Regions from separate parts of the Streptomyces sp. NBC_00691 genome, predicted to be linked through region 2. Evidence: riboswitches for the same ligand, from Rfam matches in the RefSeq annotation. Region 2 holds a riboswitch; each other region holds the start of a gene.
What was found. A riboswitch is a leader RNA that binds a small molecule or an ion and turns the genes downstream of it on or off. The one in region 2 is predicted to bind cobalamin.

Region 1 (3,054 bases), 1.9 Mb from region 2:
GTGGGACGGCGGGAGATCGGGGTCGTGGTAGATCGCGATCGGGTTCTCGCCGAAGCCGCGCGGCGGCTGAATGAGGATCAGGAGGTTCCCGCGCCGCAGCGCGGCGAGGACGATGTCGCCCTCCGGGTTGCGGGACCGGTCCAGGAACATCTCGCCGGGCGCCGGGCCCCAGTGCTCCTCGACATGGGTCCGCAGCTCCTCGGGGAGCGTCGCGTACCAGCGCTTGTAGTCGGCGGCCGGGATGCGGACCGGGTTCCTGGCGAGCTGCTCCTCCGTCAGCCAGTCCTGGTCGTGACCGCCGGCCTCGATGAGGGCGTAGATCAGCTCGTCGCCGTCGCCGGAGACGAGGCCGGGAAGGTCGGCCTCGGGGCCGAAGTCGTAGCCCTCGGCGATCAGCCGGCGCAGCAGCGAGACGGCGGAGGCGGGGGTGTCGAGGCCGACGGCGTTGCCGATGCGGGAGTGCTTCGTCGGGTACGCGGAGAGGACGAGCGCCAGCCTCTTCTCGGCGTTCGGGATGTGCCGGAGGCGGGCGTGCCGTACGGCGATCCCGGCGACGCGGGCCGCGCGCTCGGTGTCGGCGACGTACGCGGGCAGCCCGTCCTCGTCGATCTCCTTGAAGGAGAACGGCACGGTGATGAGCCGGCCGTCGAACTCGGGGACGGCGACCTGGCTGGCGGCGTCCAGCGGGGAGAGGCCCTCGTCGTTCTCCTCCCAGGCGGCGCGCGAACCGGTCAGGCAGAGGGCTTGCAGGATCGGTACGTCGAGCGCGGCCAGCGCGCCCGCGTCCCAGGCCTCCTCGTCGCCGCCGGCCTGTGCCTCGGCGGGCTTGGTGCCGCCCGCCGCGAGGACGGTGGTGACGATCGCGTCGGCGGTGCGGAGGCGGTCGAGCAGCTCCGGCTCGGGGGCGCGCAGGGAGGTCACGTACAGCGGGAGGGCCTGGGCGCCGGTGTCCTCGATCGCCTCGCACAGCGCGTCGACGAAGGCGGTGTTTCCGCTCATGTGGTGGGCGCGGTAGTAGAGCACGGCGACGGTCGGGCCGGTCGTGGTGCGGGCGGTGCGTTCCAGCGGGCCCCAGGTGGGGGCGGCCGCCGGGGACTCGAAGCCGTGCCCGGTGAGCAGGACGGTGTCGGAGAGGAAGCGGGCCAGCTGCTCCAGGTTGGCGGGGCCGCCGTGCGCGAGGTAGGCGTGCGCCTCGGTGGCGACGCCGACGGGGACGGTGGACGCCTCCATCAGCTGGGCGTCGGGGGCCTGTTCGCCGCTGAGGACCACCACCGGCTTTCCGGCGGCGCGCAGGGCGTCGAGGCCCTCCTCCCAGGAGCGGAGGCCGCCGAGGAGGCGGACGACGACGAGTTCGGCCTCGGCCAGGAGGCCGGCCAGTTCGGTGAGGGGGAGACGGGCGGGGTTGGCGAAGCGGTACTCCACCGGGCCGCCGGCCGCGCGGGCGCTGAGCAGGTCGGTGTCGGAGTGCGACAGCAGCAGAAGCATGGCGAGCGCAGGCCTTCCTCGGGGTTGTCCGCGCCCCGGGTGGTCGTGTGGATTGGCGGGAGTTCCTGACTCACCCGTTCCGGTTCGTGCCGAGGCACGTCCGGTACGGGCTCACAGTGGCGGGACCGCGCCGGATTCTCACCGGGCTTCCTCCCCGGGGTCCTGGGACCCCATGCCGTCTGCATAGTAGATCGTGCGGTCGGCGGGCCGGGAGGAGCCGGGGAGTCGGCCGGATCACACCCGGTGGTCGGCCGGTTCCCCGTCGGTATGCTCGCCGCCATGCCGCCCACCCCGCCCCCGACGCCCGAACCGGGCGAACCTCGTATACGGGACCGTGGCGACGCGTGCCCCGGGGCGCTGCGCCTGCACTCCGCCGACGACGGCCGCCTCGCCCGACTCCGCCTGCCCGGCGGCCGCTTGACGTCCCGTCAGGTCGAGACCCTGGCGGACGCGGCGGAGACCCTGGGCGACGGACGGCTCAGCATCACCTCACGCGGCAACGCCGAGCTGCGCGGCCTCGGCGACGACTGCGGGGCCGAGCTGGCGGCACTCCTCGACGAGGCGGGCCTGCTGCCCTCCCCCACCCACGAACGCGTCCGCAACATCGTCGCCTCCCCGGCCTCCGGCCTCGACGGACTCGGCGCCGCCGACGCACAGTTGTGGGCCCGCGAGCTGGACACCCACCTGCGCTCCGCGCCCTGGGCGGCGGCGCTCTCCGGCCGGTTCCTCTTCGTCCTCGACGACGGACGCGGCGACGTCGCCGGGCTCGGCGGGGATGTGACCTTGGTCGCAGTCGGCGGCGGAGAGGCCGAGCTGCACGTCGGCGGCCGGGCCGTCCGGCTCGCGAGCTCCGACGCGCCCGGCGCGGCCCTCGCGGTGGCGGGCGGCTTCCTGGACACGGCACGCAGGGCCGGAACCGGGGCCTGGCGGGTCCGCGAACTCCCCGAGGGGTACGCGGTGGACGTGGCGGCCTCGGGGGTGGGGTCCGAGCCCGTCCCCACGCCGGAACTTCCCCAGGGCCCTCCGCTCACCCCCGGAATCCTCGGGCCCGCCGCCCTCTCCGTCCTCGCCCCGCTCGGTCGCCTCACCGCCGCCCAGCTGCGGGCGCTGCTCCCCGCCGAAGAGGTCCGGCTGACGCCCTGGCGCGGCGTCGTCGTGGCCGGGGCCGGCGCCGACCGGCTGCCCGCCCTCGACGCCGCCGGGCTCGTCACCCGCCCCGACTCCCCCTGGGCCGGTGTCACCGCCTGCACCGGGCGGCCCGGCTGCGCCAAGTCCCTCGCCGACGTCCGCGCCGACGCCGCCCCCGGGCCCGGCACGCACCCCGGGCCCCCCGGCCTGCCCGTGCACTTCTCCGGGTGCGAGCGCCGCTGCGGACACCCGCACGGCACCTGGACCGACGTCCTCGCCACCGCCGACGGCGCCTACCTGGTGGACGGCGTCCCCACCCCCCGTACCGCCCTGCCCGGAGCCGTGACCGCGGCCCGCACGACGAGATGAGCGAGAGCAACAGGATGTTCGACTACGAGAAGGACGGGGCGGAGATCTACCGCCGGTCCTTTGCCACGATCC
Region 2 (3,054 bases):
CTCCTCCAGGCAGGCGAGGACCGGCTCGAAGAGCTCCTGCTGCCGGCCCCCGTGCAGCGCTTTCCCGGGGGACGACCCCCCGGGCCCGCCGAAGAACCCGCGGGCGCTCAGCTCACCGACCGGCTTGCCCATCAGGACGACCTGGCTGGACCGGTCGCTGCCGGGCTTGAGCAGGACCGGGTTCATCAGCGCGGTGGGCTCCACCCGCGCGGCCTGCGCCTGCATGGCCTGGGCGCGCCCGATCTCGGCGCCCTCCCGCGTGACGAAGGAGTTGAGGGACATGTTCTGCCCCTTGAACGGCGCCACCTTCAGCCCCTTGCGGACCAGCCAGCGGCAGATGCCGGCCGTCACGACGCTCTTGCCGGCGTCGGACGTGGTCCCGGCGACGAGCAGTCCCCCACCCCTCATGCGTTCCTCCGCTTCCGGGTCGACGCGGCCAGGGCGCCGATGATGATCCGGCCGCCCGCACAGGCGGCCAGAGTGAGTCCGGTGACCCGGCGCGACAGGCGTACGGCCCGGTCGATGTCGGTCACCTCGACGGCCCGCCCCTCACCGTTGAGCACCGGCCGGTACTCGACGCGGCCGCCGTACGACAGGGTGCCCCCGAGGCGGACGCCGAGGGCGCCCGCGAAGGAGGCCTCGACGGGGCCCGCGTTGGGGCTGGGGTGCTGCGCCGCGTCGGACCGCCAGGCCCGCAGCGCACCGCGCGGGTCTCCGCCGGCGACGGTCGCGAGGACGGCCGTCAGCCGGGCCCCGGGCCAGCCGGCCACGTCGTCGAGCCGGGCCGAGGCCCAGCCGAAGCGGCGGTGGCGCGGCGACCTGTGGCCGACCATCGCGTCGAGGGTGTTGACGGCCCGGAAGCCGAGGAGGCCGGGCACGCCCGCGACCGCGCCCCAGAAGAGGGCGCCGACCACGGCGTCGGAGGTGTTCTCGGCGACCGATTCGACGACCGCGCGGGCCATCGCGGGCCCGTCCAGGGACTGCGGGTCGCGCCCGCAGAGATGCGGCAGCCGCTCCCGGGCCACGTCCAGGTCCCCGGCGGCGAGCGCGCCGCCGATCGCGCGGGCCTCCCGCCCCAGGGTCGTACCGCCGACGACGGCCCACACGGAGGCGGCGGTCAGGGCGACGGCGGCGGCCGGCCGGTTCCGTACGGCCCGGGCGGCGAGCGCTCCGACGGCGACGGCGGAGCCGGCGCAGACGGCGGTGTGCAGGGCGCCCCAGCCGCGGTGGTCGTGGTGGAGGCGGTTCTCGACCGCGGCGGCCGCCCGGCCGAACGCGGCGACGGGATGTCCGCGGCGGGGATCGCCGACGAGCAGGTCGAGGGCGAGACCCGCGGCCGCTCCGTACGCGAATCCGTTCGGGGAAAGACGGCTGGCACTGCTGCGGCCGGGCATGGCGCATGTCCTCACTCAGGGTCCGCGCCCTGGATCGACGTGACCGGCGGCGAGAGTTCCTGACTCCCGGACCCCTCGGATCCGGTCACAGTGGCGGGACCGCGCCGGATTCGCACCGGACTTCCTCTGCTGCCGCCGTAATGGCCTCGGCAGTCCACCACGGCCCGAGAACAGCCGTCAACTCACCCTTGACCTGCATCGGGTCACTGTGCGAAGCACCACAAACACGACGGCGGGGCGGCCCGCACCCGAAGGTGCGGACCGCCCCGCCGGCCGGGCTCGGACCGTCAGGCGACGATCAGGTAGATGCCGTACGCGACGGCCGCCGCGCACAGGGCGAAGCAGGCGTAGGCGGAGGTACGGGCCAGGACCGCGGAGCCGCCGCGGGCGGCGGCCTCCTCCTGCTTGGTGAGGCCGACGATGCCGAGGGAGAAGAGGCCCACGAGGGCGACGGTCGCCACGAGGCTGACTCCGAAGACGGAGCCGAGAGCTGCCCAGTCGATCTTCATGTCGTTGGTTCCTTAGACCGTGGCGGCGGGGGCCGGGGGAGCGGTCGGGTCGGTGGGGGCCGGCGCGGGGATGGTGGCCTTGAGGTCTTCGTCCGTGACGGCGGCGAAGGAACCGGCGGCCGGCGGCGGGGTGACGGCCGCCATGGCCGTGGTCACGACGCCCGCGGGCTCGGCGTCGAGGTCGTCGGCGGTGACGTTGTGGTGGTCGACCGGCTTGCGGCGGGAGAGCGACCAGATGACGCCCGAGCCGGCGATCAGCAGGACCGCGACGGCGGCGATGCCCCAGGGGCCCTGCTTGGTGAGGAACTCGGCACCGGCACCGACCACGGCCGCGGCGGGCAGGGTCAGACCCCAGGCGACGAACATCCGGGTGGCGGTCGACCAGCGGACGACGCCGCCCTTGCGGCCGAGACCGGCACCCATCACGGCACCCGAGCAGGACTGGGTGGTGGAGAGCGAGAAGCCCAGGTGGGAGGAGGCGAGGATGACCGTCGCGGCGCTGGTCTGGGCGGCGAAGCCCTGCTGCGGCTGGAGGTCGGTGAGGCCCTTGCCCATGGTGCGGATGATGCGCCAGCCACCGAGGTACGTACCGAGGGCGATGGCGACACCGGCGGAGACGATGACCCACAGCGGAGGGTTCGAGCCGGGGGCGACGACACCCTGGGTGACCAGGGCGAGGGTGATGATGCCCATCGTCTTCTGGGCGTCGTTGGTGCCGTGGGCGAGGGAGACGAGACCGGCGGAGGCGATCTGGCCGGCCCGGTAGCCCTTGGCCGTGGCCTTCGCCTCGGGGTTGGCCTTGATCCTGTACGTCAGCTTGGTGGCGGCCATCGCGGCGAGGCCGGCGACGAGCGGCGCGGCGACGGCCGGGATGAGGACCTTGGTGACGATGGTCGGGCCGTTCACGGCCGACCAGCCGGCCGACATGACCGCGGCACCGATGAGACCGCCGAAGAGGGCGTGGGAGGAGCTGGACGGAAGTCCGAGCAGCCAGGTCAGGAGGTTCCAGAGGATGGCGCCGACCAGCGCGGCGAAGATCACCTCTGTACGAATGCCCTCTTCGTTGATGATCCCGCCGGAGATCGTCTTGGCGACCTCCACGGACAGGAACGCGCCGACGAGGTTCAGCGCGGCGGACATGGCCACCGCCG
Region 3 (3,054 bases), 1.1 Mb from region 2:
GCCACCGACGCCCGGCCCGGTTCCGCCGGCTCCGGCGCCCGGTGCGCCGGCCACCCCGGCCGTCTCGGCCTGCGCCGCCCCCTGGCGGCGGCCGCGCCGCAGCCCGAAGTAGTACGCCAGGACACCGGCACCGAGGGCCGCCTGCAGGGCGAACAGGGCCGACTCGATCTCCCCTGACGGCGGCTCGTAGAGCGGGCTGAACCACGGTTCGTAGTCCGGCTGGAGTTCCGTGATCGCGGTCTCGGCCTCCGCGTCGGCCCCCGTGAAGGGCTCCTCCTTGTGGTCCCCGAGTCCCAGCGCGAGCGGCAGGACCGCGAGCGCGACGACGACGAGCAGCAGCAGGGCGTTGATCTTCGCGTTCCGGCTCATCGCGCGATCGCCTCCTCGCGTCGCTCCGGCGTGCGCCCGGCGAGGACGCCGAGCCGGATCAGCTCGCCCTTGCTGGACTGGGTGAGCAGACGCATCACGAGCACGGTGAGCAGGCCCTCGCTGACCGCGAGCGGAATCTGCGTCACGGCGAAGATACCGCCGAACTTGGCGAGGGCGCCGGGGATGCCGCTGCCCGGGTCGGGGAAGGCGAGTGCCAGCTGGACGCTGGTGACGCAGTACGTGGACAGGTCGGCGACGAACGCGCCGAAGAAGACGGCGACCATCAGCGGCGCACCGAACCGGCGGAGCAGTGCGTAGGCCCCGTATCCCGCCCAGGGTCCGACGATCGCCATCGAGAAGACGTTCGCGCCGAGCGTGGTCAGCCCGCCGTGGGCGAGCAGCAAGGCCTGGAAGAGCAGCGTGATCGTCCCGAGGACGGCCATGATGGGCGGCCGGAACAGGATGGCACCGAGGCCCGTACCGGTGGGATGTGAACAACTCCCCGTCACGGAAGGCAACTTGAGTGCCGACAGGACGAACGTGAAGGCGCCGGCGGCGCCGAGCAGCAGGGTGGACTCAGGATGGGACCGCACTTCGCGGGTCAGCGCGCGGACTCCGTGGACGACGAACGGCGCGGACGCGACGCCCCAGGCGGCCGCGTGCACAGGGGGCAGATACCCCTCGGCTATATGCATGGTTGGGAGACCCTCTCCAGCACCTCGTGGATGGACAACGCACCCTGGCCGGTCTCCTGGCTGACGGTCATTCCGCCCGACTCCGCCTTCCCACACCACGCCGGTCTCCCGACGTGGTCCAGTGGCTTCCCCGAGGGTGTTCCCCGCGGGGGTGGAGCCGGACCTCCCGATCACAGTGGCGAGGGCCGCACCGGTACTGCACCGGTTTCCCGTACACCAAGGCCCTGTGACATTAGTGCGTTGACCAGGTACATCACAATGTGGGTGCTTGTAGGGTCCCCGCGGCGCCGCGCGGGAGCTCCCGGTTCCCGCTCCTGAGGGCGCTGGGCCTCCTCGATTCCCGCCGGTGGCGCCGCGGTCGTCCGGCGTTCCCGCCGGCGGTGCCGTGTACCTGCCGCTTTCCCGCCGCCTAGCTGTTCCTGGCGTTGCGTACGAGGGCCGCGATCGCACCAGGGGCCACGAGGACCGCTGCCACGAGTGCGCCGAGCAGCATGGGGTCGGGGCCGTCGTAGTCGGCCGACACCTCCGCGTTGGCGCCGAACAGGGCGGCGCCGATCACCAGCAGGGCCGAGACGCCGAGTACGCCCTTCGCCCACCCCCGGCGGGCGGACGGAGCGCGCAGGGGCACGAGTGCGACCAACAGCCACACCAGCGCGAAACCGACCATGATCGACAGACTGCCCATGTGCCCCTCCTTCACCACCTGGGCGGACCAGGTGGACCACGGGTGGACGCCGGCGCCCGGAGAGGCCCGGCAGCGCGGCCGTCTCATGGCCGCGACCTCCAAGAGTAGGTCGCACCCACGCGGCCACAGCGGCCGAGTTCCGGCCAAACGGCACCTGAAACCCGGCCACTTGAGGGGCCCCGCGCAGGTCCTGTGCCCTCACTCCTTGCGGTAGGCGTACGCCTCCGACGCTGCCGCCGCCACGGCGTCGAGGTCCCCGCCCGCGCTCGCCGTGACCAGGGCGGCGACCGTGCCCTCGACGAACGGCGCGTCCACGAGCCGGGCGCCCTCGGGCAGTTCGTCGCCCTCGGCGAGGAGGGCCTTCACGGTGAGCACCGCACTCCCCAGGTCGACCAGGATGGCCACACCGGAGCCCCGGTCGACGGCCTTCGCCGCCTCGGAGATCAGCTCGGAACTCGTCCCGAGGCCACCGTCGGGGGTCCCGCCGGCCGGGAGGACCGGAGCGAGGTCGCCGCCACCGGCGAGCCCCCTGGCCAGCTCGGCGACGGAGGCCGCGACGGCGGCGCTGTGCGAGACGAGCACGATGCCGACGAGACCGGATCCGGCCGCGCTCATGAGACCCCCTCGCTGCCCGACGCCGCTGACGCATCCGACGTCTCTGACGTATCCGATGTCCCCGACGTATCCGAGGCATCCGACGTCCCCGTCGTCCCCGCACGGGCGATCTCGTCGAGCGCCGCGAACAGCAGCGCCGAGGAGGTGGCCCCCGGATCCTGATGCCCCACCGACCGCTCGCCCAGATAGCTGGCTCTGCCCTTGCGCGCCCGCAGGGGTACGGTCGAGAGGGCGCCCTCCTCGGCCGCCGCGCGGGCCGCGCCGAAGGAGTCCCGCAGCCCCTCGACGGCCGGCACGAGCGCGTCGAGCATCGTCTTGTCGCCGACCTGAGCGCCGCCCAGCTGGGACACGGCGGCCACGCCCGAGCCGAACGCCTCCGCCAACTGCTCGCGGGTGACGTGCTCGTCGTCGCCGAGGGCCTTGCCGGCGCGGCGGAGCAGCGTGCCGTAGAGCGGCCCCGAAGCGCCGCCCACGGTGGAGATCAGGTGCCGACCGGCGGCGGTGAGCACGGCGCCCGGTGTCGCGGGCGGGTCCTTGGCCAGGGTCTCGGTCACGGCGGCGAAGCCGCGCTTGAGGTTGGCGCCGTGGTCGGCGTCGCCGATGGCGGAGTCGAGCTCGGTGAGCCGGTCCGCCTCCCGGTCGACGACCTCGGCCACGCCGGCCAGCCAGCGCACGAGGAGGTCGGCGTCG
Region 4 (3,054 bases), 3.3 Mb from region 2:
GCGTCCCACACGCCGAGCTTCTTCAACTCGTCGACCAGGTACGAGTTGACCTGGAGGAACTCGCCGGAGAGCGTCTCGCGCTTGAAGAGGTTGGAGACCTGCGGCTCGATGCACTCGTAGACGCCCGCGATCGAGGCGATGGTCGCCGTCGGCGCGATGGCGAGGAGGAGGCTGTTGCGCATGCCGACGGCGGCGATCCGCTCGCGCAGCGCGGCCCAGCGCTCCGGCCAGTTGAGCTCCACGGTGGCGCTGTAGTGGTCCGGGTGCAGGACACCACGGGCCGTGCGGGTCTGCTCCCAGGCGGGGACCGGACCGTTGCGCTCGGCGAGGTCGGCGGAGGCCTCGTACGCGGCCAGCATGATCCGCTCGGAGATCCTCGTCGACAGCGCGCGCGCCTCGGCGGAGTCGAACGGCAGCTTCAGCTGGAAGAAGACGTCCTGGAGGCCCATCGCGCCCAGGCCGACCGGCCGCCAGCGGGCGTTGGAACGCCCGGCCTGCTCGGTCGGGTAGAAGTTGATGTCGACGACCCGGTCGAGGAAGGTGACGGCCGTGCGGACGGTCGAGTCCAGCCGCTCCCAGTCGATGTCGTCACCGACGACGAACGAACCCAGGTTGACCGAGCCGAGGTTGCAGACGGCCGTCTCGCCGTCGTTCGTGACCTCGATGATCTCGGTGCACAGGTTCGAGGAGTGGACGACCGTGCCGGGCTCGGCGGTCTGGTTGGCCGTCCGGTTCGAGGCGTCCTTGAAGGTCATCCAGCCGTTGCCGGTCTGGGCCAGGGTCCGCATCATCCGGCCGTACAGGTCGCGGGCCGGCATCGTCTTGCGGGCCAGGCCCGCGGCCTCGGCCTTGTGGTAGGCGGCGTCGAACTCCTCGCCGTACAGGTCGACCAGCTCGGGCACGTCCGCCGGGGAGAACAGCGACCAGTCGGCGTCGGCGTTGACGCGGCGCATGAACTCGTCCGGGATCCAGTGCGCCAGGTTCAGGTTGTGCGTACGGCGCTGGTCCTCGCCCGTGTTGTCGCGGAGCTCCAGGAACTCCTCGATGTCCGCGTGCCAGGTCTCCAGGTAGACGGCGGCGGCGCCCTTGCGGCGGCCGCCCTGGTTGACGGCGGCGACGGAGGCGTCGAGGGTCTTGAGGAACGGCACGATGCCGTTGGAGTGCCCGTTGGTGCCGCGGATCAGCGAACCGCGGGCGCGGATGCGGGAGTAGGAGAGGCCGATGCCGCCCGCGTGCTTCGAGAGGCGCGCCACCTGGTGGTAGCGGTCGTAGATGGAGTCCAGCTCGTCCTGCGGGGAGTCCAGGAGGTAGCAGGAGGACATCTGCGGGTGGCGGGTGCCGGAGTTGAAGAGCGTGGGGGAGGACGGCAGGTAGTCGAGCCGGCTCATCAGGCGGTAGAGGGCGGTGACTTCGTCGAGCGCGCGGACGCTGTCGTCCTCGGCGAGGCCGCAGGCCACGCGGAGCATGAAGTGCTGCGGGGTCTCGATCACCTTGCGGGTGATCGGGTGGCGCAGCAGGTAGCGCGAGTAGAGGGTGCGCAGGCCGAAGTAGCCGAAGCGGTCGTCGGCGGCCGCGTCGATCGTCGCGTCGAGCCGCTCGGCGTGCAGCGCCACGAACGCGGCGGTGCGGTCGGCGATCAGACCCTCGCGGTGACCGACGGCGACGGAGGCCGAGAAGCGGTACGAGCCCTGGCTCGCGGCCTCGTCGGCGATGGTGATCGTCAGGAGCCGGGCGGCGAGCCGGGAGTACGCCGGGTCCTCGGCGATCAGACCGGCGGCCGCCTCCGTGGCCAGCTCGCGCAGTTCCGCCTCGTCCGCCACGGCGCTGCGGCCGCGGAGCGCGGCGGCGGCCACCTTGCCGGGGTCGGTGTCGGCGAGATCGGCGGTGAGGTCGGTCAGGGTCCGCAGCAGCACGGTCCCGGGGCCGTCGCTCTCGACCGCGGAAGCCTCGGCGGAAGCCGGATCGGCGGGCGCGATGGTCACGTGGGGGCTCTCCCTCGCTCGGCTCGGGGCCGCGGCGGGGGAAGGCGGGCATGCGGGCATCCGTAACGCCGGACGCGACGCTTCCACCGGCCCACTCCGCGAGGCCCGGACGTCGTTGGCACCCGGAACGGACGGACCGGATGCGCTGTCGGCAGGTCCTCGGACTCACCTCGCCCGAATATGTCGTATCCGTACGAAGCACACCGTTGCGGGACAGTTCCGGATTCGCGCCGGATTCCCCTGCGTCGACAGCGAGCATGAGCATACATGTGGGGGGCGCCGCTTGCGGCACCCCCCACATGTTGTGTCGCCCCCCGGCTCAGAACTCCAAGGAGTAGGTACGCAGGCGGTGATCGGGGATCGGCTCCCAGTCCCGGTCCGGGGTGCGGACGAAGCCCAGACGGTCGTAGATCCGGTGTGCGGAGACCATCGTGGCGTCCGTGGACAGCACGATGCGGCGGCACTCCGGGAGGGCCCTCGCCCGCTCGATGCAGGCCCGTACGAGGGCCTCTCCGACGCCTCGCCCACGGGCCTCCCGGGAGACCACGAGCATCCGGAACTCGGCCTCGCCCTCGACCGCGATGTCCGCCCACGGGGTCGAGCCGGTGGCGAAGGTCACCCCGCCGAGCAGCCGCCCGTCGGCGTCCTCGGCGACGAGCACCTCGCTCTCGCGCGCCCGCCGGGCCGTGTCCCGGAGCACGTGCAGATACGCGTCCTCCGCCCCGTGCGCGAGCAGTCCGTCGTCCAGATAGGTCCCCGCGGTGAGTTCACCGAGCGCTTCGTACTCCTCGGGCCGTACCGCCCTGATCGTGAAGTCCATGAGGGCAGTGTGCCTCCGGCGGCCCGGCGGGCCCCAGGGGGTCTCAGCCACCGGCCCCCACCGAGTTGTCGGGGGCGCCGTCGCCCACCGGCGGCAGATCGCCCCGCTCGACGGGGCCCCCGCCACCGGTCCGCTCCGGCAGGACGGCGTCGAGTTCGGCGGCGCCGGCGCGGTGGGTGCGCTCGGCGGCCCCCCGGAGCGCCTTCCGGTCCACCGTGAGCGGGGCGGCGACCTCGACGCGCAGCCCGTTCT

Region 1: linked by a shared signal. The riboswitch ahead of cobN (cobaltochelatase subunit CobN) and the one ahead of OG392_RS09085 (cobalamin biosynthesis protein) in region 2 are both predicted to bind cobalamin.
Region 3: linked by a shared signal. The riboswitch ahead of OG392_RS03885 (energy-coupling factor ABC transporter permease) and the one ahead of OG392_RS09085 (cobalamin biosynthesis protein) in region 2 are both predicted to bind cobalamin.
Region 4: linked by a shared signal. The riboswitch ahead of OG392_RS24345 (ribonucleoside-diphosphate reductase subunit alpha) and the one ahead of OG392_RS09085 (cobalamin biosynthesis protein) in region 2 are both predicted to bind cobalamin.

What each region holds. Positions count from the first base shown of each region.
Region 1 covers NZ_CP109007.1:3,939,903-3,942,956, forward strand. The annotation lists gene cobN (cobaltochelatase subunit CobN) at 1-1,485, opposite strand, end outside; cobalamin riboswitch at 1,525-1,677, opposite strand; gene OG392_RS17720 (cobalamin biosynthesis protein CobG) at 1,753-2,982, shown strand; gene OG392_RS17725 (precorrin-8X methylmutase) at 2,979-3,054, shown strand, end outside.
Region 2 covers NZ_CP109007.1:2,018,114-2,021,167, reverse strand. The annotation lists gene OG392_RS09090 (cobyric acid synthase) at 1-408, opposite strand, end outside; gene OG392_RS09085 (cobalamin biosynthesis protein) at 405-1,394, opposite strand; cobalamin riboswitch at 1,429-1,568, opposite strand; gene OG392_RS09080 (hypothetical protein) at 1,682-1,903, opposite strand; gene OG392_RS09075 (inorganic phosphate transporter) at 1,916-3,054, opposite strand, start outside.
Region 3 covers NZ_CP109007.1:877,466-880,519, reverse strand. The annotation lists gene OG392_RS03890 (energy-coupling factor ABC transporter substrate-binding protein) at 1-369, opposite strand, end outside; gene OG392_RS03885 (energy-coupling factor ABC transporter permease) at 366-1,064, opposite strand; cobalamin riboswitch at 1,094-1,327, opposite strand; gene OG392_RS03880 (hypothetical protein) at 1,474-1,749, opposite strand; gene OG392_RS03875 (PTS-dependent dihydroxyacetone kinase phosphotransferase subunit DhaM) at 1,948-2,364, opposite strand; gene dhaL (dihydroxyacetone kinase subunit DhaL) at 2,361-3,054, opposite strand, start outside.
Region 4 covers NZ_CP109007.1:5,339,714-5,342,767, forward strand. The annotation lists gene OG392_RS24345 (ribonucleoside-diphosphate reductase subunit alpha) at 1-1,982, opposite strand, end outside; cobalamin riboswitch at 2,116-2,247, opposite strand; gene OG392_RS24350 (GNAT family N-acetyltransferase) at 2,302-2,802, opposite strand; gene OG392_RS24355 (hypothetical protein) at 2,846-3,054, opposite strand, start outside.